Regions from separate parts of the Bacillus pacificus genome, predicted to be linked through region 1. Evidence: riboswitches for the same ligand, from Rfam matches in the RefSeq annotation. Region 1 holds a riboswitch; each other region holds the start of a gene.

Region 1 (5,773 bases):
TCAAAAATAATATCTGATGGGCGTATACCATATTTCTTCGTCAATAACTCATAACTTCTTTTCGCAATTTCTAGTTTTCTTTCCGCACTTACTGCCATTCCATCTTCATCGATTGTTCCAACTACAATTGCAGCACCATATTTACGAAGAAGCGGTGTCACTTTTTTAAATCGCTCTTCTCCATCTTCTAAATTAATTGAATTAATAACAGCTTTCCCTTGAATATAAGTAAGAGCTCGCTCCATCACATGTTCATCTGTTGAGTCAATCATAATCGGTACTTTTAACACTTTCGTAACTTCTGCCAAGAAGTTTTCCATATCTTCTATTTCATCGCGGTCCGGGTCTGCCATACAAATATCAATAATATGAGCATTTTTCTTCACTTGCGCTCTAGCGATTTCAGCAGCCTCTTCAAATTTCCCTTCTGCTACTAATCGTTTAAATTTACGTGATCCAATAACATTTGTTCTTTCACCAACAAATAACGGTCTCATAGAGTCATCATATTGCAGTGCCTCTAATCCACTAACCCCATGTCCCGCTCTCTCTTGCTGTTCACGAGGTTTAAGAGACGTTAATGCAGATTTCATTGCTTTTATATGTTCTGGTGTTGTACCACAACAACCACCGATGATATTAACCCATCCTTCTTCTGCAAATCGCTTCACTTTCTCGGCAAGCGAGGATGGAGATTCATGATAATGTCCATCTTCATCAGGAAGACCTGCATTTGGATAACAAGAAATGTAACACTCCGATAAATCAGATAGAGAACGAATATGGTCTCTCATAAACTCCGGACCAGTCGCACAGTTTAATCCAACAGATAATGGCTTCATATGTTCTACCGATAAGTAAAAAGCCTCAATTGTTTGCCCAGCTAGAGTCGTTCCCATCGGTTCAATCGTTCCCGAAATCATGATAGGTACAATTGTATTTAGTTCATCAAAAGCCGCTTGAATTCCAATATAAGCAGCCTTCACGTTACGCATATCTTGACTCGTCTCAACGAGTAATACATCCACTTCTCCTTTCAACAATCCTCTTGCCTGCCGCGTATAGGCTTCAATTAATTCTTCAAACGTTACACCACCAGTAACACTAATCGCTTTCGTCGTCGGTCCCATTGCTCCCGCAACATATACTTCCTTCCCGCTTTCTTCGACTGCTTGCTTCGCTAAACGCGCTGCCTTCTCATTTAGCTCCTCGTCTAAATGAGATAACTCATAATCACTTAGTACAATATTGGTTGCCCCAAATGTATTTGTTTCAATAATATCCGCTCCAGCTTTAATATAAGCTTTATGAATCTTTAAAATAACATCTGGTCTTGTTTCTACTAAATACTCATTACAACCTTCGTACTCCTCTCCTCCGAAATCTTCCGCAGTTAAATCCTCTTGCTGGATCATCGTTCCCATTGCACCATCTAATATTAAGATGTTATTTTGTAATTTTTCTTCTATACATTTCATCAATTAATACCTTCTTTCACTTCTTGCTTTTCTCTCACATATTTAACAAGATGTTCTGTAATTTCATATTTTAGAAATGGTGTAATAAGATAAATGCCGTTAAAGTATTTCATCGCAGCATCGATCAATTCTTGAGAAATACGAATCCCTTCCTCAATTGCTGCCTCTTTCGTTTCATGTCCATCCATTCTCTCTCTTACTGCTTCAGGTAAAGTAATACCGGGCACCTCAAAATGAAGAAAATCTGCATTCCGTTTACTTATTAATGGCATAATCCCAATAAAAATAGGTTGTTCTAAATGCTTTGTCGCCTCATACACTTCTTCAATTAACGCGATATCATAGATTGGCTGCGTTAAGAAATATTCTGCTCCAGCATCTATTTTCCGTTCCATTCGCTTAACCGCTGCTTTTAAATGTCTTACATGCGGGTTAAATGCACCGCCCACAGAAAACCTTGTTGCCGGTCCAATGGATTTCCCTAAAACGGAACGCCCATCGTTCATTTCTTTAATCATTTTAATGAGCTCGATAGAGGACAAATCATATACAGAAGTGGCACCTGGAAAATCACCAACGCGTGCTGGATCTCCAGTTAAAGCTAACACTTCTTCCATCCCTAACGCTGATAATCCTAGTAAATGAGATTGTAGTCCGATGACGTTATGGTCTCTACATGTTAAGTGCGTCAATACCGGAATATCATGCTTCGTTAATAATGCTCCCATTGCCATATTCGAGATACGGGGCGATGCTAACGAATTATCTGCTAGAGTAATAGCATCTGCTCCAGCTCTTTTCAATGCTCTTGCGCCTTCAAAAAACCGCTGCGTATCTAACGTTTTTGGTGGATCTAATTCCACTACTACTGTCGTTTGTTTTTTTGCTTTCTCTGCTAAAGTGACATGAGCTTTTGAACGTTTCTCATGTGTATGAACTACTTTCGGTCTTTGAACCGTATCCTTTTCTATTACAGGCGTAACATTTAGAGTAGCACGTTTCATACTTTCAATATGTTCTGGAGTCGTGCCACAACAACCGCCCAATAACCGAATACCTTGCTCAATAAATTTCGGTGTCATCGCTTCAAAATAAGCTGGACTTCCCTCATATACGTAGCGTCCCTCCACATAATTTGGGAGACCTGCATTTGGATATGCTGACAAGTAACCATTTTTCGGAATCGATATCATTTTAAAAGCTTCCGTCATATGAAGTGGCCCTAGTTGGCAGTTCAATCCAACAACATTTGCACCGTAATCTAAAAGCTGTTTTAATATTTCATTTACATCATTTCCATTTTGAGTCGTACCCGCCTCATGTAACGCCAATTGCGCTACAATTGGAATATTTGTTTCTTTTCGTAACACCTGGACAGCATGAAGTAATTCAAACTCATCATAAAAAGTCTCTAATAGCAGTCCATCAACCTGTTCTTCTAATAATGAACTTGCCTGTTCCAGTAACATAAATTCTCGCTCCATATCAGTTGTCGTAACCGCCCCGATATGTTTCATACCACCAATTGTGCCTAAAATTGCATTTCTGTCTGTAACAGATGCTTTCGCCAGTTTTACTGCCGCTCTATTAATTTCAGTAACTTGATTTTCTAATCCATACATACGTAATTTCGCTTCATTTGCTCCGTACGTATTTGTTTGAATCACATCTGCCCCAGCCGCTACATATTGCTTATGAATCGATATAATTAAATCTGGATCAGATATATTCAATTCTTCAAAACTACTTTGTAAACCATGTGAATGTAATAACGTCCCAACCGCACCATCACCTATTACAATTCCTTTTGATAATAAATCTAGTAATTTCACAAATCTCCCTCATTTCTATCAATATAAAAACCCCCTCTTCACTTTGAAGAGGGGGACATAATCGATCCTCCTCTTATTATGCAAAACATTCGTTTTGCAGGTATTAGCACCGTTTCAAACATTTCGTTTGAAGGTTGCCGGGTTTCACAGGGCCTTTCCCTCCACCGCTCTCAATAAGAGTTTGTCTTTATTATTTTATTTATGTAGCTAAAAGGAAATGCGTTCCCCTTTTAACAATGTTTGTTAATTTTTTTATAAATTTAGCACGCACAAATACAAAAGTCAATGACACTTGCGGAAAAATAAAAATTATTTAAAATAAAGTTGCAATTCAATTATCTTTTGTTGTAAAGTTAAAACCATAATAAAATTTCATACGAACATTCTTATCTAGAGAGGTAGAGGGACTGGCCCTATGACGCCTCAGCAACCATTAACATTTGTTAATAAGGTGCTAATTCCAGCAAATTGTGAAAGATTTGACAGATGAGAAGAAGACTCTATTCAAACCGAAAGCCTTCTTCTTAGAAGGCTTTTTTTATTTTATATTCAACTAATGGTTCAATTTAAAAAGGAGGAATTTTCACATGTCAACTATCGAAACAAAATTAGCGCAAATCGGAAACCGGAGTGAAACTACAACAGGAACTGTTAATCCACCTGTTTATTTTTCAACTGCTTATCGTCACGAAGGAATTGGTAAATCTACTGGATTTGATTATTCACGAACTGGAAATCCAACGCGCGGCCTATTAGAACAGGCAATCGCAGACTTAGAATGCGGCGAACAAGGTTATGCCTGTAGTTCAGGGATGGCAGCCGTTCTTCTTGTCCTTTCCCTATTCCGCTCTGGAGACGAACTTATTGTTTCCGAAGATTTATACGGTGGCACTTATCGATTATTTTCTGAGCACGAAAAAAAGTGGAACGTTCGATGTAGATACGTAAATACACAATCTATTAAACAAATTGAGCAAGCCATCACAACGAAAACGAAGGCTATTTTCATAGAAACTCCAACTAATCCATTAATGCAAGTTACCGATATTGCCGCTGTTGCAACTGTAGCGAAAAGACACGGACTACTTCTTATTGTAGACAACACATTCTACACACCTTATATACAGCAGCCATTAACAGAAGGTGCCGATATCGTACTTCATAGTGCAACGAAATATTTAGGTGGTCATAACGATGTACTAAGCGGACTTGTCGTTGCAAAAGGAAAGGAACTTTGTGAGGAAATCGCTCATTATCATAATGCCTCTGGTGCAGTCTTAAGTCCATTTGACTCATGGCTATTAATTCGTGGTATGAAAACGTTAGCGCTTCGCATGAGACAACATGAAGAAAATGCAAAAGCAGTTGTTGCTTATTTAAATGATGAGGATGGGGTGACAGATGTATTTTATCCTGGAAGAGGCGGCATGATCTCATTTCGTCTGAAAGATGAAACATGGATTAATCCATTCTTACAATCTTTATCCTTAATTACATTTGCCGAAAGTCTCGGTGGTGTTGAAAGTTTAATGACATATCCAGCAACGCAAACACACGCTGATATTCCTGAAGAAATTAGAACAGCAAACGGTGTATGTAATCGTCTTCTTCGATTTTCCGTTGGTATTGAAAATAGTAACGATTTAATTCAAGATTTACAGCAAGCCATTAAACTTGTAAAAGAAGGTGTAAGAATATGAGTTATTCTATAGATACACTCTTACTGCACAACCAATATAAACATGACTCGCAAACAGGAGCTGTTAACGTTCCCATCTATAACACATCAACATTTCACCAATTTGATGTAGATACGTTCGGGAAATATGACTATAGCAGGTCAGGCAATCCAACTCGTGAAGCTCTTGAAGACATCATTGCTTTATTAGAAGGCGGAACAAAAGGATTTGCCTTCGCATCAGGAATTGCAGCGATTTCTACTGCATTCCTCCTCCTTTCACAAGGTGATCACGTACTCATTTCAGAAGACGTATACGGAGGGACTTATCGAATGATAACTGAAGTTCTCTCCCGTTACGGTGTTTCACATACATTTGTTGATATGACCAATTTAGAAGAAATAAAACAAAACATTAAGCCAAATACAAAACTCTTTTATGTAGAAACACCTTCCAATCCACTTTTAAAAGTGACAGATATTCGTGCTGTTTCTAAACTTGCAAAATCTATTGGCGCCCTTACTTTTGTTGATAATACATTTTTGACACCACTATTCCAGAAACCACTTGACCTTGGCGCTGATGTCGTTCTTCATAGTGCCACAAAATTCATTGCCGGTCATAGTGATGTTACTGCCGGATTAGCAGTTGTAAAAGATACCGATCTCGCTCAAAAACTTGGCTTTTTACAAAATTCATTCGGCGCTATTCTAGGCCCGCAAGATTGTTCTCTCGTACTTCGTGGTCTAAAAACATTGCATGTACGTCTTGAGCATTCAGCTGC
Region 2 (5,773 bases), 200 kb from region 1:
TCGATCCGCAAAAACTGGAATTCCTTTGCGTACTTCTTTAATTTTCTCGAATGTAAGCTCTCCAAATAGAATTGCTTCTTCTTCATTTGCTTCTACAACAACTTCGCCCCAAGGATCGACAATTAAAGAATGGCCAGCAAACTCATTATTTGGATCCTTCCCTGCCCTATTACATGCTACAACATAACACTGGTTTTCAACTGCTCTTGCTTGTAATAGCAAACGCCAATGTGCTAAACGAACTAATGGCCATTCAGCTACAACAAATAAAACTTTTGCACCTTTAGCAGTATGAACGCGCATCCACTCCGGAAAACGAATATCATAGCAAATTGTGCCAGCGCACTCTACATCATCTAACTTAAATTCACCAGTACGATTTCCAGCGATTAAATATTTATGTTCATCCATAAGCTGAAATAAATGCACTTTACTATATTCATGGACTAGTTCTCCTTTATTCGTTACAACATACATTGTATTTGTAACACCTCGCTCCGTTTGCTTTGCTATAGAACCACCAACAATATGTACACCATATTGTTTCGACCATTCTATCAACTTTTCTTTCGTTTCCAATCCATCCCTATCTGCAATTTCAGAGAGTCTCGTTAAATCATAACCTGTTGTCCATAGTTCTGGTAAGACGATAACATCTGGTCTTTCCTTCATCGCTTCGCTTATTTTATTTTTAGCATTCTCAATATTTTTTTCTACATCTCCAAAGACAATATCCATCTGAATACATGCGACTTTCATTTTTTCAGCCCCATTCTCATTTTTTTCTTTACAAAATACTGGAAAGATTATATCATTTGTCACTAGAATTGTAACAACTTTCAAAAGAGGTGGAAAGTATGAAATCATTTCAACCTTCTGAGATAGTAACATCATTGCCAACACAATTTTTCGCTTCACTTGTTGCAAAAGTTAACAAAGTCGTTGCAGCTGGTCACGATGTTATTAATCTAGGTCAAGGTAATCCAGATCAACCAACACCGCAGCATATCGTAAAAGCTTTGCAAGATGCTGCTGAAAAGACCATTCATCATAAATATCCGCCATTTCGCGGACACGAAAGCTTAAAAGAAGCTGTAGCAACATTCTATCAACGTGAATACGGCGTAGAATTAAATTCGAAAACTGAAGTTGCTATTTTGTTTGGTGGAAAGGCTGGATTAGTAGAATTACCAGTTTGCTTTACAAACCCTGGTGATACGATTCTCGTTCCCGATCCAGGTTATCCAGATTATTTATCAGGTGTCGCTTTAGCAAAAGCAAAATTTGAAACAATGCCACTTATTGCAGAAAATAACTTTTTACCAGATTATGCGAAAATTGATGATTCTATTGCCGAGCGTGCAAAATTAATGTTTTTAAACTATCCAAATAATCCTACAGGTGCTACTGCATCAAAAGATTTTTTTGATGAAACGATTCATTTTGCCAATAAACACAATATATTAGTTGTTCATGATTTTGCTTATGGTGCTATAGGATTCGACGGTCAAAAGCCAGTTAGTTTCTTACAAGCAGACGGTGCCAAAGATACAGGAATCGAAATTTACACATTATCGAAAACTTTTAATATGGCTGGCTGGCGCATCGCTTTTGCTGTAGGGAATGAAAGTGTGATTGAAACAATCAACCTATTACAAGATCATATGTATGTTAGCATCTTCGGTGCAGTTCAAGATGCCGCCCGCGAAGCACTATTAAGTTCACAGTCTTGCGTAATAGACCTTGTAAATAGTTACGAATCTCGACGAAACGCTCTTATTTCAGCTTGTCACTCAATTGGTTGGAATGTAAACATTCCAACAGGATCATTCTTTGCATGGCTTCCTGTTCCAAAAGGATATACTTCTGAGCAATTTTCTAATATTTTACTAGAAAAAGCACATGTCGCAGTTGCTCCTGGTGTTGGATTTGGTGAGCATGGCGAAGGGTATGTCCGTGTTGGTCTCTTACATACAGAAGATAGGTTAAGAGAAGCCATTCATCGAATTGATAAATTAAATTTTTTCAAAAAGTAATTGACAACATGAAAAATATCTGACAAAATTCAGTTATCTTAAAAATTTAAACATTTCTAAATACTTCTTATCAAGAGCAGGTGGAGGGACGAGCCCGACGAAACCCGGCAACCGATCTACAATTGTAGACACGGTGCTAATTCTCGCAGCATTACGCTGACAGATAAGGAGCTGGTTGTAAAAAAACCTCTCCTTAGCTGAGAGGTTTTTTTATTTAACTAGGAGGTTATAACAATGAGCGGAATTATAGCGACATATTTAATCCATGATGATTCACATAACTTAGAAAAAAAAGCTGAGCAAATTGCACTCGGTTTAACAATTGGCTCTTGGACTCATTTGCCACATTTATTGCAAGAACAATTAAAGCAGCATAAAGGCAACGTCATTCATGTTGAGGAATTAGCTGCACATGAACATACCAATTCGTATTTACGTAAAAAAGTGAAACGCGGAATTATTAAAATCGAATATCCGTTATTAAATTTCAGTCCAGATTTACCAGCAATTTTAACGACTACATTTGGAAAGCTATCACTTGATGGCGAAGTAAAATTAATTGACTTAACTTTTTCAGACGAATTAAAAAAACAGTTTCCTGGTCCAAAATTCGGGATAGATGGTATTCGAAATCTTTTACAAGTACATGATCGTCCCCTTTTAATGAGTATTTTTAAAGGAATGATTGGACGAAATATTGGGTATTTAAAAACGCAATTACGCGATCAAGCAATTGGTGGTGTAGATATCGTAAAAGATGATGAGATATTATTCGAAAATGCATTAACACCACTTACGAAACGCATCGTATCTGGAAAAGAAGTTTTACAATCCGTATATGAAACGTACGGACATAAAACGTTATATGCCGTAAATTTAACAGGACGAACTTTTGATTTAAAAGAAAATGCGAAACGTGCAGTGCAAGCTGGAGCTGATATTCTATTATTTAACGTATTCTCTTACGGACTAGATGTACTACAATCACTTGCAGAAGATGATGAAATCCCGCTTCCTATTATGGCACACCCTGCTGTAAGTGGTGCTTATTCCGCATCCAAGTTATATGGAGTTTCATCTCCATTATTACTCGGAAAGCTACTCCGTTATGCTGGGGCTGACTTTTCATTATTCCCATCTCCATACGGAAGTGTTGCGCTAGAAAAAGAGGAAGCTCTTGCTATCTCAAAATATTTAACTGAAGGCGATTCATTTTTCAAGAAGAGCTTTTCTGTTCCGTCTGCTGGTATTCACCCTGGTTTCGTTCCCTTTATTGTACGAGATTTCGGTAAAGATGTTGTTATTAATGCTGGTGGCGGAATACATGGACATCCAAATGGGGCGCAGGGCGGCGGTAAAGCTTTCCGTGCTGCAATTGATGCTACTTTGCAAAATAAACCACTCCATGAAGTAGATGACATAAATTTGCATAGCGCACTACAAATATGGGGAAATCCCTCTCATGAGGTGAAATTATGAGTATTCAAGTATTTTGTGATTTCGATGGCACGATTACAAATAATGATAACATTATGTCCATTATGGAAAAATTTGCACCACCAGAAGCTGAAGAAGTAAAGAATAGAATTTTATCACAAGAGCTATCTATTCAAGAAGGTGTTTCTCAATTATTTCAATTCATACCTACTAATCTGCACGATGAAATTATTCAATTTTTAATAGAGACTGCTGAAATCCGTAATGGTTTTCATGAATTTATACAATTTGTAAATAAAAATAATATTTCCTTTTATGTTATATCAGGTGGAATGGATTTCTTCGTCTATCCACTCTTACAAGGACTCATTCCGAAAGAGCAAATTTACTGTAATGAAACAGATTTTTCAAATGAATACATTACGGTGAATTGGCCTCATCCTTGTGATCATAATTGTCAAAATCATTGCGGATTATGTAAATCATCACTCATCCGTAAATTAAGTAATACAAATGACTTCCATATTGTAATCGGAGATTCAATTACTGATTTACAAGCTGCGAAACAAGCGGATAAAGTGTTCGCTCGTGACTTCCTTATTACAAAATGTGAAGAAAATCATATTTCTTATACACCATTTGAATCGTTTCACGATATTCAAAACGAATTAAAACATTTGTTGGAGGTGAAATTATGAAACAACTTTTTCGTCAATGGTATGACTTAAGCGAGATAAAAAAAGAATTAACAACACGAAATTGGTTTCCAGCAACGAGTGGTAATATTTCTATAAAGGTTAGTCATGAACCACTCACTTTTCTCATTACAGCAAGTGGTAAAGATAAAACAAAAACGACTCCAGATGATTTTCTATTAGTAGATCATCTAGGGGTTCCCGTATTAGAAACTGAATTACGTCCTTCAGCAGAAACAATCTTGCATACACATATTTATAATAATACGAATGCTGGATGCGTCCTTCATGTTCATACAACCGATAACAATGTTATCACAAATTTATATAGTGATGCAGTCACACTTCAAAATCAAGAAATTATTAAAGCTCTCGATATTTGGGAAGAAGGTGCAACAATAAACATTCCTATTATCGAAAACCATGCCCATATCCCAACGCTTGGAGAAAACTTCCGCAAGCATATACAAGGAGATTCGGGGGCAGTATTAATCCGTAACCATGGTATTACCGTATGGGGCCGAGATAGCTTTGATGCAAAGAAAAGATTAGAAGCTTATGAGTTTTTATTCCAATTTCATATAAAACTATTATCAATTCAAGGAGGCGTTTCTAATGGCGCAAATTCGTATTCATGAAATAAATACTCGCATTGAAAATGAAGTGGAAGTATCAAAATTTCTACAAGAGGAAGGCGTTTTATATGAGAAATGGAATATTTCCAAACTTCCTACTCATTTAAAAGAAAATTACTCATTAACAGATGAAAACAAAGCTGAAATATTAGCTGTGTTTTCAAAAGAAATTGCTGATGTTTCATCACGCCGAGGTTATAAAGCACATGATGTAATTTCACTTTCAAATAGCACACCTAACCTTGACGAACTATTAATTAATTTCCAAAAAGAACACCATCATACTGATGATGAAGTTCGCTTTATTGTTAGTGGTCATGGCATCTTTGCCATTGAAGGAAAAGATGGGACATTCTTTGACGTTGAACTTGAGCCAGGCGATCTCATATCTGTTCCTGAAAATGCAAGACATTATTTTACCTTGCAAGATGATCGTCAAGTTGTAGCTATTCGTATTTTTGTTACAACTGAAGGCTGGGTTCCAATCTATTAAGGTAGTTAGTTGAATAAAAGGCCTTGGACCCCCTTTTCCAACCTTTTATTCACTCTACATATATACATCCTCCTATGGAACAGGCTTATTTCATTTTGAAATAAGCCTGATTTTTTATGGTTCTAACCGTATTATTCCTTCTTTTCAGTACAATCTCTCCCTTCAATTTTTCAAGTATATTTATTAATACTTTTTGAACATTTATTGAACTTTTTTTGAACTTTTTCTGAAAATTCTGTTTTATATATGATATACTACAATTAACTAAGAAGGAAAAGAAAATCGCAAACAGAGGGGGAGAATCATGAGTTTACTTATCGCACTTATACTAGGGGTTACGTGTGGAGCACTTCCTATTATTCTAGGAGCTATTATGGAAGAGTTAGAAGTTGGTGTTTTAGGTTTTGTTGCATCTTGTGTAAGCGCTTTACTTTTTGGTTTATTCGGTGCTATTCCTGTTTCAATTCTCTGTGCATT
Region 3 (5,773 bases), 700 kb from region 1:
AAATATGCAGAAATGACAAACCAAGACTAATTATAGTCGACTGAAGGACAGCCTTTGTGCTGTCCTTTTTTATTTTATGTAAAATAATGAACGTAGAATCATATACTAATTATCGTGTGGGAGAACGTTTTTTGGAAAAACTTTTTTGTTTTAAGCTTTATATAGTTCTAGCTGTTTTCGCTTCTTCTTGCAAGGCAAAAAGCGCCTTTACGTCAGAAGCTCCATCCCCCTCGCAATCTGAACGAGCCGCTTGCGCTTTTCTTTGTCCAGCTCCACCTCCTAGCCCTTCATGTCTAAGAACCTTCCGCACGAGAAGACAAAAAGCGTCTTCTGTGCGAAAGAACCTTAGCCAACAGGGCTAAGCAGTCGGTTCCGCTTTTCTTTTGCAAAAATAAACAGGAAACAACATGAAAATAACGAATATACTATATACTAAGTTAAAGGTTGTATAGTATATGGTGATCGGGTGATGACATATGGTTTATGTAGAAAAAGTCATTATTGTAGAAGGTACATCAGATAGAAGAAAGATTGAATCTATTATTCGGGAACCGGTGGAAATTGTTTGTACAAATGGTACAATTGGTTTGTCGAAAATGGATGAGCTCGTTGATCAGTTTTTTGATAAGGAAGTGTATGTACTAGTGGATGCTGATGATGCTGGAGAAAAGTTAAGGAAACAATTTCGAAAAGAATTCCCGCAAGCAGAGCATATTTATATTGATCGCTCGTACCGAGAAGTGGCAACTGCGCCATCTTCACACTTAGCAAATGTATTATGGGGAGCTGACATTGACGTTTATACAGAATATTTACGGTAAGGAATGATAGAAGTGATTGACTGGACAGGAGCCGAAGCTACAGCTCTAATAGAGAATGAAGAAAAAACAGTGTTATATGTATATACTCCAATGTGTGGAACATGCCAATTAGCAAAAAAGATGTTAACTGTCGTTGAGATGACAATTGAAGGTTTGAAAATTGGAATGTTAGATTTAAATTATGCTCCGCATTTCGCGAAAGAGTATGGGATCGAAAGTGTACCTTGTTTACTTGTTTTTGAAAATGGGACACTGATGAAGAAGATATACGCATTTCATTCGGTTGAATATTTATATACGGAATTAAAGTAGGCGGCAAAGTTTTTGTCGCCTCGACATATTTCTCGGGAAATATGTCGAGATGCAGGGTGGTTACAGTATTTGTCGAGCGAAAATAACAGGATTGCTCTTTAGTGAGAGGGAATGGTATGTGTAATAGAAAGTGATATGAAGGATGTGATTTAGAGTGAAATTATATTCTTTGCTGCAATCATTTGTAAATTACGCTAATGGTCAATATCATTTAGAACCGCTTTTAAGACAAGGAGAAAAAACTGTTAATTTCCGCTTTGGAGATGAAAGTTGTTCGTTACAAATTTCAAGAGATTATATAGAGCTGTTGAAAGAAGAAAGAGGAACAGAGCAAATTGTGTGTGTAGATGAAGAAGATGTAAAAGAATTGGTGAACGGCAATGTACGATTGCAAATGTTAATGAACGATGGACGTGTACAATATTCGGGAACGTATCGAACGATGCTATTAGTTGAATCGATGTTTCATATATGTAAACCGATGTCAGTAGGTGCTTAAAATTCTGAAGTTTCATTTTTTGCGAAAATTTCTGTTGACATGGTGTGTGGATATTGATACAATTCAATTCATAAAATATAGATAATTTCATAAATTACAAATCAGACGAAAATGTAATCTGATTTCTCTTATCAAGAGAGGTGGAGGGACTGTGCCCTGTGAAGCCCGGCAACCGTCAACTTTATGTTGAAATGGTGCCAATTCCTGCAAAGCAAATGCTTTGAGAGATGAGAGAGAGGGATAATGTTGTTATATATGCACATAAACCTTTCTGCTTCTCTAAGGCAGAAAGGTTTTTTTGTTGTTTGAATGTGGAGGACATTCAAATAATAAAAGTAGTGATAACGGTGGACTACACGCATTAAACATAAAAAATTGCGGAGTCGATCCAAACAAAAAAGGGGTGATACACCATGATTCTATTAGAGAATGTAAAGAAAATATATAAAGCAAAAAGCGGTGATGTCACTGCTGTAGATAATGCCAATTTAAAAATAGAGAAAGGTGAGATATTTGGTGTTATCGGATATAGTGGCGCTGGAAAAAGTTCTTTAATTCGATTATTCAATCAGTTGGAGAAACCAACTTCAGGCCAAATTACAATTGCAAATCGCGTCATTTCAGCGATTACAGGAAGCGAACTTCGTAAGGCAAGGCAAGAAATCGGAATGATTTTTCAACACTTCAACTTACTTTGGTCACGAACTGTACGTGAAAATATTGAGTTCCCACTTGAAATTGCAGGTGTTGATAAGGCGAAGAGAAGAAAACGCGTGGATGAGTTAATCCATCTTGTTGGATTAGAAGGAAGAGGAGACGCGTACCCATCTCAGCTGAGCGGAGGACAAAAGCAACGTGTTGGTATTGCGAGAGCTTTAGCTAACAATCCGCAAGTACTTTTATGTGATGAAGCAACGTCAGCTCTTGATCCAGAAACGACAGATCAAATTTTAGATCTATTATTAGATATTAATAAACGTCTTGGTTTAACGATTGTACTCATTACACATGAGATGCACGTAATTCGAAAGATTTGTAATCGTGTTGCAGTAATGGAAAAAGGGAAGATTGTAGAAACAGGTCCAGTACTTGATGTGTTCCGTAATCCGCAGCAAGACATTACGAAACGATTTGTACAGCAGTTAACGGATTCTGAAGATACAAATGAAACGATTGAAAGTTTAATTGAAAAATATCCAGATGGAAAAGTAGTTCGTTTGCAGTTTATCGGTGAAGCGGTAGAAAGACCAGTACTTCAAAGATTAATGCAACGCAGTGATATAGAAGTTAGCATTTTGCAAGGAAATATCGCACAAACGAATAACGGCTCTTACGGTAGTTTAGTTGTTCATTTAAATGGTGAGGAAACAGCGATTCAGCAAGCAATAGAGGGAATACATCAAGATCAAGTAGAGCTGGAGGTGATTGCACATGGATAAGTTACTCACAAATGTTGATTGGAATCAAATGTTAGAAGCAACTGGTGAAACGTTATATATGACGGCAATCGCCGCTCTTGCCACATTTGTTTTAGGACTCATTTTAGGATTGTTACTCTTTATGACAGCGAAAGATAATTTATGGGAAAACAAAGCGGTTAACACAGCGATTGGAGCTTTCGTAAACATTTTCCGCTCGATACCGTTCATTATTTTAATCATTTTATTAATTCCATTCACAAAGATTTTGCTTGGAACAATTCTTGGAGCGAGTGCAGCACTTCCAGCTTTAATTATTGGAGCGGCACCATTTTATGCAAGAATGGTTGAAATTGCACTTCGCGAAATTGATAAAGGTGTAATTGAAGCTTCAAAAGCGATGGGAGCAAAAACAAGCACAATTATTTTGAAAGTGTTAATTCCAGAATCGTTACCAGCGTTAGTATCTGGTATTACGGTTACGACAATTGCTTTAGTGGGCTATACAGCAATGGCGGGAGTTGTTGGTGCTGGTGGTCTTGGAACACTTGCTTATTTAGAAGGATTCCAACGAGGAAATAACGACGTAACAATCGTTGCGACAATTTGTGTATTATTAGTTGTATTTTTCATTCAGTGGATTGGTGATCGTGTAACGACTCGAATAGATAAACGATAATAAAAAACGGGAGGATGTTTCAAATGAAAAAATTATTACTTACAGCACTGATTTCAACTTCAATTTTGGGGCTAGCTGCTTGTGGCGGAAAAGATAAAGATGAAAAGAAACTTGTTGTGGGGGCTTCTAACGTACCGCATGCGGTTATTTTAGAAAAGGCTAAACCTTTATTAGAGAAAAAAGGAATTGAGTTAGAAGTGAAAAAATTCCAAGACTACGTATTACCAAATAAATCGTTAGCGGATAAGGATTTAGATGCAAACTACTTCCAGCACATTCCGTATTTAGAAAAAGAAATGAAAGATAAAAAATATGATTTTGAAGTAGCAGGAAAGATTCATTTAGAACCGATTGGTGTATATTCTCAAAAATATAAGAGCTTAAAAGAACTTCCAGACGGAGCGACAATTATTATGAGTAATTCAGTTGCTGACCATGGACGTGGTCTAGCAATTTTACAAAAAGAAGGTATTTTAAAAATTAAAGACGGAGTAGATCCGGTTAAAGCAACTCCAAAAGATATTGCGGATAACCCGAAAAACTTGAAATTCAAAACAGATATTGAGCCTGGTTTATTGCCACAAGTGTATAACAATAAAGAAGGCGACGCGGTTCTAATTAACTCGAACTATGCAATTGATGCGAAGTTAAACCCAGAAAAAGATGCAATTGCAATTGAAAGTAATGATTCACCATACGCAAACGTAGTAGCTGTTCGTAAAGGCGATAAAGATAAGAAAGAGATTAAAGCTCTTGTAGAAGTATTACATTCTAAAGAAATTGAAGATTTCATTAATAAAGAATATAAAGGGGCAGTTGTTCCTGTAAAAGAATAATTGCTGTAAAAGGGCTGGTGTATGCCAGCCCTTTTTATAACTACATAATTATACGGGAGAAGGGGACATCATATGAAAAAGATTCTATTGTCAGTTGTTACAGCGCTGTCTATATTTACATTAGCTGCTTGCGGAGGAAAAGAGGAGAATAAGCTTGTTGTGGGAGCTTCTAACGTACCGCACGCTGTTATTTTAGAAAAGGCACAGCCGATATTAGAGAAAAAGGGTATTAAATTAGAAATTAAAAAATTCCAAGATTATGTGCTGCCGAATAAAGCGTTAGCGGATAAGGAAATTGATGCAAACTACTTCCAGCACATTCCTTACTTAGATAAAGAAATTCAAGAAAAAGGATATAAAATTGTAAACGCAGGGAAAATTCATTTAGAGCCAATGGGCATTTATTCTAAGAAATATAAAAGCTTAAAAGACTTACCAGATGGCGGGACAGTGATTATGAGTAATAACGTAGCGGAGCGTGGCCGTATGCTAGCGCTGTTACAAAAAGGCGGCGTTATTAAATTAAAAGACGGAGTAGATGTTGTGAAAGCAACAGTAAAAGATGTTGTAGAAAATCCGAAAAACTTAAAGTTTAAAACAGATGTAGAGCCTGGTCTTTCACCGAAGTTATATGAAAATAATGAAGGTGATGCATTATTTATTAATTCAAACTATGCAATTGATGCAAAATTAAATCCAACAAAGGATGCGATTGCGATTGAAGGATCAGACTCTCCGTATGCAAATATTATTGCAGTTCGTAAAGGTGACGAGAAGAAAAAAGAAATTAAGGAGCTAGTAGAAGTGCTGCATTCAAAAGAAATTCAAGATTTTATTAATAAAGAATATAAAGGTGCTGTACTTCCGGTAAGTGAATAGATATAAGGAAAGGGCTGGAAATTTACCAGTCCTTTTTTCTTTATATAAATAAGAAGAAAGGTGTATCATATAAGGATGCAAGTGAAATACTTATATACATTTGTGAAAAAATTGTTACTTTTTTTCATCGTTTGCGATATCATTTTATTTGATATAAAATTAGAATGAGAATAAAATGAGAATATGAACGTTTTAGGAATTTTTAAAATGTATATATAGGATTAATGGAGGTATTGAGATGGCTGGTTCTACATTAACGGTTAAAGACTTACACGTATCAATTGATGGCAAAGAAATTTTAAAAGGTGTAAACCTTGAAGTAAAAGGTG
Region 4 (5,773 bases), 1.6 Mb from region 1:
TCTTAATTTTCGCATTTTTATTAATTGGTTTGGATTTTATTCAAGCAGCAGCATCTGGAAAACTTTTGAACTTTGTTAGTAATATCGTATCGTTAATCACTTTTTTATTTTTAGACGTAATTCATTTTGAATACGGTATTATTATGGGATTATCGATGATTTTGGGCGCTTATTTTGGATCGAAATTTGCAGTTCAAAAAGGTGTTGGATATGTAAGAACTTTATTCTTGTTAGTAACTATTTTATTGATTAGCAAAAACGTTTTGGAATATACTCATATTTTGTAGAGTTATACATTTGTATAACTCTATTTTTTTATTATATTTTAAAAATTAATTAATTTTTAAAATATAAGTCTAGGAATATTTGAATAAATCTAAATTATCGTGTAGAATAATGTTGTAAAATGTAAACGTTTTTCTAAGGGGAGGCTAAAAATAATGGTAGTAGCATACAAACATGAGCCATTTACAGATTTTTCAGTAGAGGCTAACAAATTAGCGTTTGAAGAAGGTTTAAAGAAAGTAGAATCTTATCTTGGACAAGACTATCCATTAATTATTGGGGGAGAAAAAATCACTACAGAAGACAAAATTGTTTCTGTAAACCCTGCAAATAAAGAGGAACTTGTTGGTCGCGTTTCAAAAGCAAGCCGTGAGTTAGCTGAAAAAGCAATGCAAGTAGCGGATGAAACATTCCAAACTTGGAGAAAGTCAAAACCAGAAATGCGTGCAGACATTTTATTCCGTGCTGCAGCGATCGTTCGTCGTAGAAAACATGAATTCTCTGCTATTCTTGTAAAAGAAGCAGGTAAACCATGGAATGAGGCAGATGCTGATACAGCAGAAGCAATCGATTTTATGGAATATTATGGTCGTCAAATGTTGAAATTAAAAGACGGAATTCCAGTAGAAAGCCGTCCAATTGAATATAATCGTTTCTCTTACATTCCATTAGGAGTAGGTGTTATCATTTCTCCTTGGAACTTCCCATTCGCAATTATGGCAGGTATGACAACAGCTGCTTTAGTTTCTGGTAATACAGTATTACTAAAACCAGCTAGTACAACTCCTGTAGTAGCAGCGAAATTCATGGAAGTATTAGAAGAAGCTGGCTTACCAGCTGGCGTAGTAAACTTCGTACCAGGTAGTGGTTCTGAAGTTGGTGATTACTTAGTAGATCACCCTCGTACACGTTTCATTAGCTTCACTGGATCTCGTGATGTAGGTATCCGTATTTATGAGCGTGCAGCGAAAGTAAACCCAGGCCAAATTTGGTTAAAACGCGTTATCGCTGAAATGGGTGGTAAAGATACAATCGTTGTTGATAAAGAAGCAGATCTTGAATTAGCAGCTAAATCTATCGTTGCATCAGCATTCGGATTCTCAGGACAAAAATGTTCTGCATGTTCTCGTGCAGTAATCCACGAAGATGTATACGATCACGTATTAAATCGTGCTGTTGAATTAACGAAAGAATTAACAGTTGCTAACCCAGCTGTATTAGGTACAAACATGGGTCCTGTTAATGACCAAGCTGCATTCGATAAAGTAATGAGCTATGTTGCAATTGGTAAAGAAGAAGGTAGAATCTTAGCAGGTGGCGAAGGAGACGATTCTAAAGGCTGGTTCATCCAACCAACAATCGTTGCTGACGTTGCAGAAGATGCTCGCCTAATGAAAGAAGAAATCTTCGGACCAGTAGTAGCATTCTGTAAAGCAAAAGACTTTGACCATGCACTTGCGATTGCAAACAATACAGAATACGGTTTAACAGGAGCAGTTATCTCTAACAACCGTGACCATATTGAAAAAGCACGTGAAGACTTCCACGTAGGTAACTTATACTTCAACCGTGGATGTACTGGTGCAATCGTAGGATACCAACCATTTGGTGGCTTTAACATGTCTGGTACAGACTCTAAAGCTGGTGGCCCTGACTACTTAGCACTTCACATGCAAGCAAAAACTACTTCTGAAACTTTATAAGAAATAGTAGAAGAGATCTTCGCAGTCTGCGAAGATCTCTTTTTTCTGCTTATATGTGGATTAAGATACATATAAGCAGAAAAAATAATATAAGGTTTACTTCAGTAAAATAAGGTATATTATATTGGTTGAATAAATTCTCTTTCAAGATAAGAAAAGTAGGTGAACAAAATGGGAAAATATCAATTGGATTATAAAGGTCAGGTAGCTGTCGCAAAGTTTCATGAAAAACAGACGCCTGTCAAGTTTGATAAAAAGCAGCAAATTGAAAAATTGCGTGCGGAGTATTTGAAAAAGAAACAAAAACAAACAGATAAATAGTAGAAGAAACTAGTTAATTTGAATAAAAAACACTTACCATATATTACTATTTGGTAAGTGGAACTAGCTAAACCCTATTCATATCAAGATAAACATGTAAATAGAAACAAAACAATGAGAAAAGTTGACTTATTAGTCACATTTTTTTGTATTCATTTTAAGGATTTCCTGTATAATACAATTTGAAAGAAAATCTATGGTTTGACAAGAAACACTCTTTTCGGTTTTGCTCACTGAAGAGAGTGTTTTTTTGTAGCTAAAAACTCCTCTGTACTCATTACATTTGCATAGACACCATTTAAACTAGCTAAAATTGTGTTATGAATATAAACGGCTGGTATAGTAGCATTCTTAAAAGAAAGGTCTTTTGTAGCACAAGCATCATGTATAACAGTACATTGCAAGCCGAAATCAAAGGCAGCCCTTACGGTAGCATCAATACACATATGAGTCATCATCCCGCATATGACAACGTGTTCAATAGCTAAACGTTGTAATTGCTTTAGAAGATCAGTTTTGCGAAAACTATTTGGATAATGCTTGAGTATAACCGTTTCTTCTCTAAGTGGGCGTACACTTTCATGAATATGTACACCTTCTGTATTGGGGAGGAAAAAAGTAGCGTCCTCTTTTATTGCTACATGTTGGATATGAAAAATAGGTTCGTTTTTCTTTCTAAAGAGCTGTAGTAGCCGACGGGCATATGCGCTTGCTTCGACTGGATTACGTAATTCCATTTTGCCGTGTGGAAAATAATCATTTTGAATATCAATGAGTAAAAGAGCTGTTTTCATATATTTATCTTCCTCCGATTTCATATTCAAATAATGGTATTCAATTAGTAGAGAAGATTATCCTTTTAAAAAATATGCAAGAGGAGAATTTTACATAACTTTAAAGATTACTATTTTTTCTTGAATTTTTCATCTGAAAATTTTAATAAAGAAATAATTAATATTTTTCTAAAAAATATATTGACTCTTATTATTCTGAGTTCTATAATGAGAATTAATTAAACGACAATTAAATCGATACATTCTTATCCAGAGAGGTGGAGGGACTGGCCCTACGATACCTCAGCAACGGGTTTTTTTAATACCGTGCTAACTCCAGCAAGCCTATGAAAGGCTTGGAAGATGAGAAGATGTGAACGAGTACATATAAGTGCTCTCCTTCTTATCTTTATGGTTGATAAGAAGGAGAGCACTTTTTATTTTACCTCGAGAGCTCTGCTTCAAGTTTTCACAGCATATAGGAGGGGAAAAAATGATTTCTTTTAACAATGTAAGTAAAGTATATGAAACAGGTGGGCAATCTGTTCATGCGGTGGAGGATGTAACATTATCAGTTGAGAAAGGCGAAATTTTTGGCATTATCGGTTTTAGTGGCGCTGGAAAGAGTACGTTATTACGCCTAGTAAACATGTTAGAGAGACCAACGGCAGGAACGATTTCAATAGATGATAAAGAGATTACATCATTATCGACGAAAGAATTACGGAAGCTAAGACAAAGAATCGGGATGATTTTTCAAAGTTTTAATTTATTTAATTCAAGAACAGTATTTGGGAATATTGCTTATCCATTAAAGTTAGCGAAAGTACCAAAGAATGAGATAAAAGAAAGAGTAAATGAATTGCTGAAGTTTGTAGGGTTAGAAGATAAAGCAAACAATTACCCAGAGCAGCTATCAGGTGGACAAAAGCAGCGTGTTGGTATTGCTAGAGCGCTCGCAACATCACCAGATATTCTTATATGTGACGAAGCAACATCAGCTTTAGATCCAGAAACAACGACAGAAATTTTGAACTTATTAAAGAAAGTAAATCGAGAATACAACTTAACAATTCTTCTTATTACACATGAAATGCATGTTGTGAAAGAAATTTGTCACCGTGTAGCTGTAATGGAGAAAGGAAAAGTTATTGAAGAAGGAAAACTGTTTGATGTTTTCACACAACCAAAAACAAAGACGACTCAAAACTTTGTACGTTCTGTTATTAATGATCATTTACCGGAAAGTGTTTTAGCAAAAATTCAAAATGGTGGTCAGATTTATCGTCTAACATTTACTGGCGAGGAGACAGGACAGCCAGTACTATCATATATCGCAAAAAACTATAATGTCGATGTAAATGTACTGTACGGAAATATTATTGAACTTCAAAATGTGCTATTTGGAAATCTTCTTGTAGAATTGCAAGGTGAACAGAGGGAAATTCAAAAAGCATTACAACATCTAAGACTGCAAGTGCAGCTGAAGGAGGTAGAAGCTCATGCGAGTTGATTGGAGTATATTTTGGCCGCGCATACTAGATGCAACGGGGGATACTCTCTTAATGGTAATTGTAACCCTTATATTTGCTACAATTCTTGGTATACCTCTAGGTTTACTTATATATGTGACGAGAAAAGGAAACTTTTTAGAAAATAAATGGGTCTTTTCTATTCTTAATATTATCATTAATACAATTCGTCCAATTCCATTCATCATATTCTTAGTAGCTTTAAGCCCGCTAACAAGAAGTGTTATCGGAACGACAATTGGAACGGCGGCAGCAATTTTCCCAATGACGTTAGTTGCATCAATCGGTATTGCTAGAATGGTTGAAACAAATCTTGTTTCTGTTCCGAAAGGGGTAATCGAAGCAGCTCAAGCGATGGGTGCTTCACCAATTAGAATTGTTTTTGAAATCCTTGTACCAGAAGCGTTAGCACCATTAATTTTAGGTGTTACATTTATGACAGTTGGTTTAATTGAATTTTCTGCAGTTGCTGGGCTTGTCGGTGGTGGCGGTCTTGGTGACTTAGCAATGACATATGGTTATCAACGTTTTGATACATCAGTTATGTTCGTAACGGTCGTTTTACTTATTATTCTCGTACAGTTAGCTCAAAATTTAGGAAACTACTTTGCGAAAGTCTTTTTACGCAGATCATAAAAAGAAAGAGGGGAAAGAAAATGAAGAAAATTTTAGCATTTGCATTATCAGCGATTGTAGGGGTTTCAGCGTTAAGCGGTTGCTCAAGTGGAGACACGGGGGCAGGGGCGAAAGAAAAAGTAGTTCGTGTCGGTGTAACTGGAACGGATGGAGACGCTTGGGAAATTTTGAAGAGGAAAGCTGAAAAAGAAGGAATTAAAGTTAAACTGGTTGAGTTCTCTGATTACACGACGCCAAATAAAGCGTTAGCTGATGGAGATATTGAGCTAAACTCATTCCAGCATATTGCTTTCTTAGAGCAATTTAAAAAGGAGCATAAATTAGATATTACAGCTGTTGGTACAACGCAAATTGCACCAATGGGTTTATACTCTGAAAAACATAAGAAAGCAAATGAAATTCCAGATGGTTCTGAAATTGCGATTCCAAATGATCCAACGAACCAAGCACGTGCATTAAAACTTCTTGATGCAGCTGGGTTATTAAAGCTTAAGAAAGACTTTGGCTTATTTGGAGATCCAAG

The links. A riboswitch is a leader RNA that binds a small molecule or an ion and turns the genes downstream of it on or off. The one in region 1 is predicted to bind S-adenosylmethionine.
Region 2: another riboswitch for S-adenosylmethionine. It lies ahead of mtnW (2,3-diketo-5-methylthiopentyl-1-phosphate enolase); the one in region 1 lies ahead of metI (cystathionine gamma-synthase/O-acetylhomoserine thiolyase).
Region 3: another riboswitch for S-adenosylmethionine. It lies ahead of LMD38_RS01885 (methionine ABC transporter ATP-binding protein); the one in region 1 lies ahead of metI (cystathionine gamma-synthase/O-acetylhomoserine thiolyase).
Region 4: another riboswitch for S-adenosylmethionine. It lies ahead of LMD38_RS24345 (methionine ABC transporter ATP-binding protein); the one in region 1 lies ahead of metI (cystathionine gamma-synthase/O-acetylhomoserine thiolyase).

The regions. Positions count from the first base shown of each region.
Region 1 is NZ_CP086328.1:1,094,287-1,100,059, reverse strand. It holds gene metH (methionine synthase) at 1-1,478, opposite strand, end outside; gene LMD38_RS05705 (bifunctional homocysteine S-methyltransferase/methylenetetrahydrofolate reductase) at 1,478-3,310, opposite strand; SAM riboswitch class I at 3,381-3,490, opposite strand; SAM riboswitch class I at 3,694-3,803, shown strand; gene metI (cystathionine gamma-synthase/O-acetylhomoserine thiolyase) at 3,898-5,010, shown strand; gene metC (cystathionine beta-lyase) at 5,007-5,773, shown strand, end outside.
Region 2 is NZ_CP086328.1:1,295,781-1,301,553, reverse strand. It holds gene LMD38_RS06915 (carbon-nitrogen family hydrolase) at 1-843, opposite strand, end outside; gene LMD38_RS06910 (pyridoxal phosphate-dependent aminotransferase) at 858-2,036, shown strand; SAM riboswitch class I at 2,101-2,206, shown strand; gene mtnW (2,3-diketo-5-methylthiopentyl-1-phosphate enolase) at 2,271-3,515, shown strand; gene mtnX (2-hydroxy-3-keto-5-methylthiopentenyl-1-phosphate phosphatase) at 3,512-4,171, shown strand; gene LMD38_RS06895 (methylthioribulose 1-phosphate dehydratase) at 4,168-4,806, shown strand; gene LMD38_RS06890 (1,2-dihydroxy-3-keto-5-methylthiopentene dioxygenase) at 4,784-5,296, shown strand; gene LMD38_RS06885 (hypothetical protein) at 5,601-5,773, shown strand, end outside.
Region 3 is NZ_CP086328.1:389,956-395,728, forward strand. It holds gene gcvH (glycine cleavage system protein GcvH) at 1-30, shown strand, start outside; gene LMD38_RS01870 (toprim domain-containing protein) at 477-821, shown strand; gene LMD38_RS01875 (thioredoxin family protein) at 825-1,133, shown strand; gene LMD38_RS01880 (hypothetical protein) at 1,288-1,632, shown strand; SAM riboswitch class I at 1,758-1,866, shown strand; gene LMD38_RS01885 (methionine ABC transporter ATP-binding protein) at 2,046-3,071, shown strand; gene LMD38_RS01890 (methionine ABC transporter permease) at 3,064-3,729, shown strand; gene metQ (methionine ABC transporter substrate-binding lipoprotein MetQ) at 3,753-4,565, shown strand; gene metQ (methionine ABC transporter substrate-binding lipoprotein MetQ) at 4,638-5,444, shown strand; gene sufC (Fe-S cluster assembly ATPase SufC) at 5,683-5,773, shown strand, end outside.
Region 4 is NZ_CP086328.1:4,726,191-4,731,963, reverse strand. It holds gene LMD38_RS24365 (TSUP family transporter) at 1-287, shown strand, start outside; gene pruA (L-glutamate gamma-semialdehyde dehydrogenase) at 441-1,988, shown strand; gene LMD38_RS24355 (hypothetical protein) at 2,160-2,309, shown strand; gene LMD38_RS24350 (cysteine hydrolase family protein) at 2,540-3,103, opposite strand; SAM riboswitch class I at 3,346-3,452, shown strand; gene LMD38_RS24345 (methionine ABC transporter ATP-binding protein) at 3,576-4,595, shown strand; gene LMD38_RS24340 (methionine ABC transporter permease) at 4,585-5,250, shown strand; gene LMD38_RS24335 (MetQ/NlpA family ABC transporter substrate-binding protein) at 5,271-5,773, shown strand, end outside.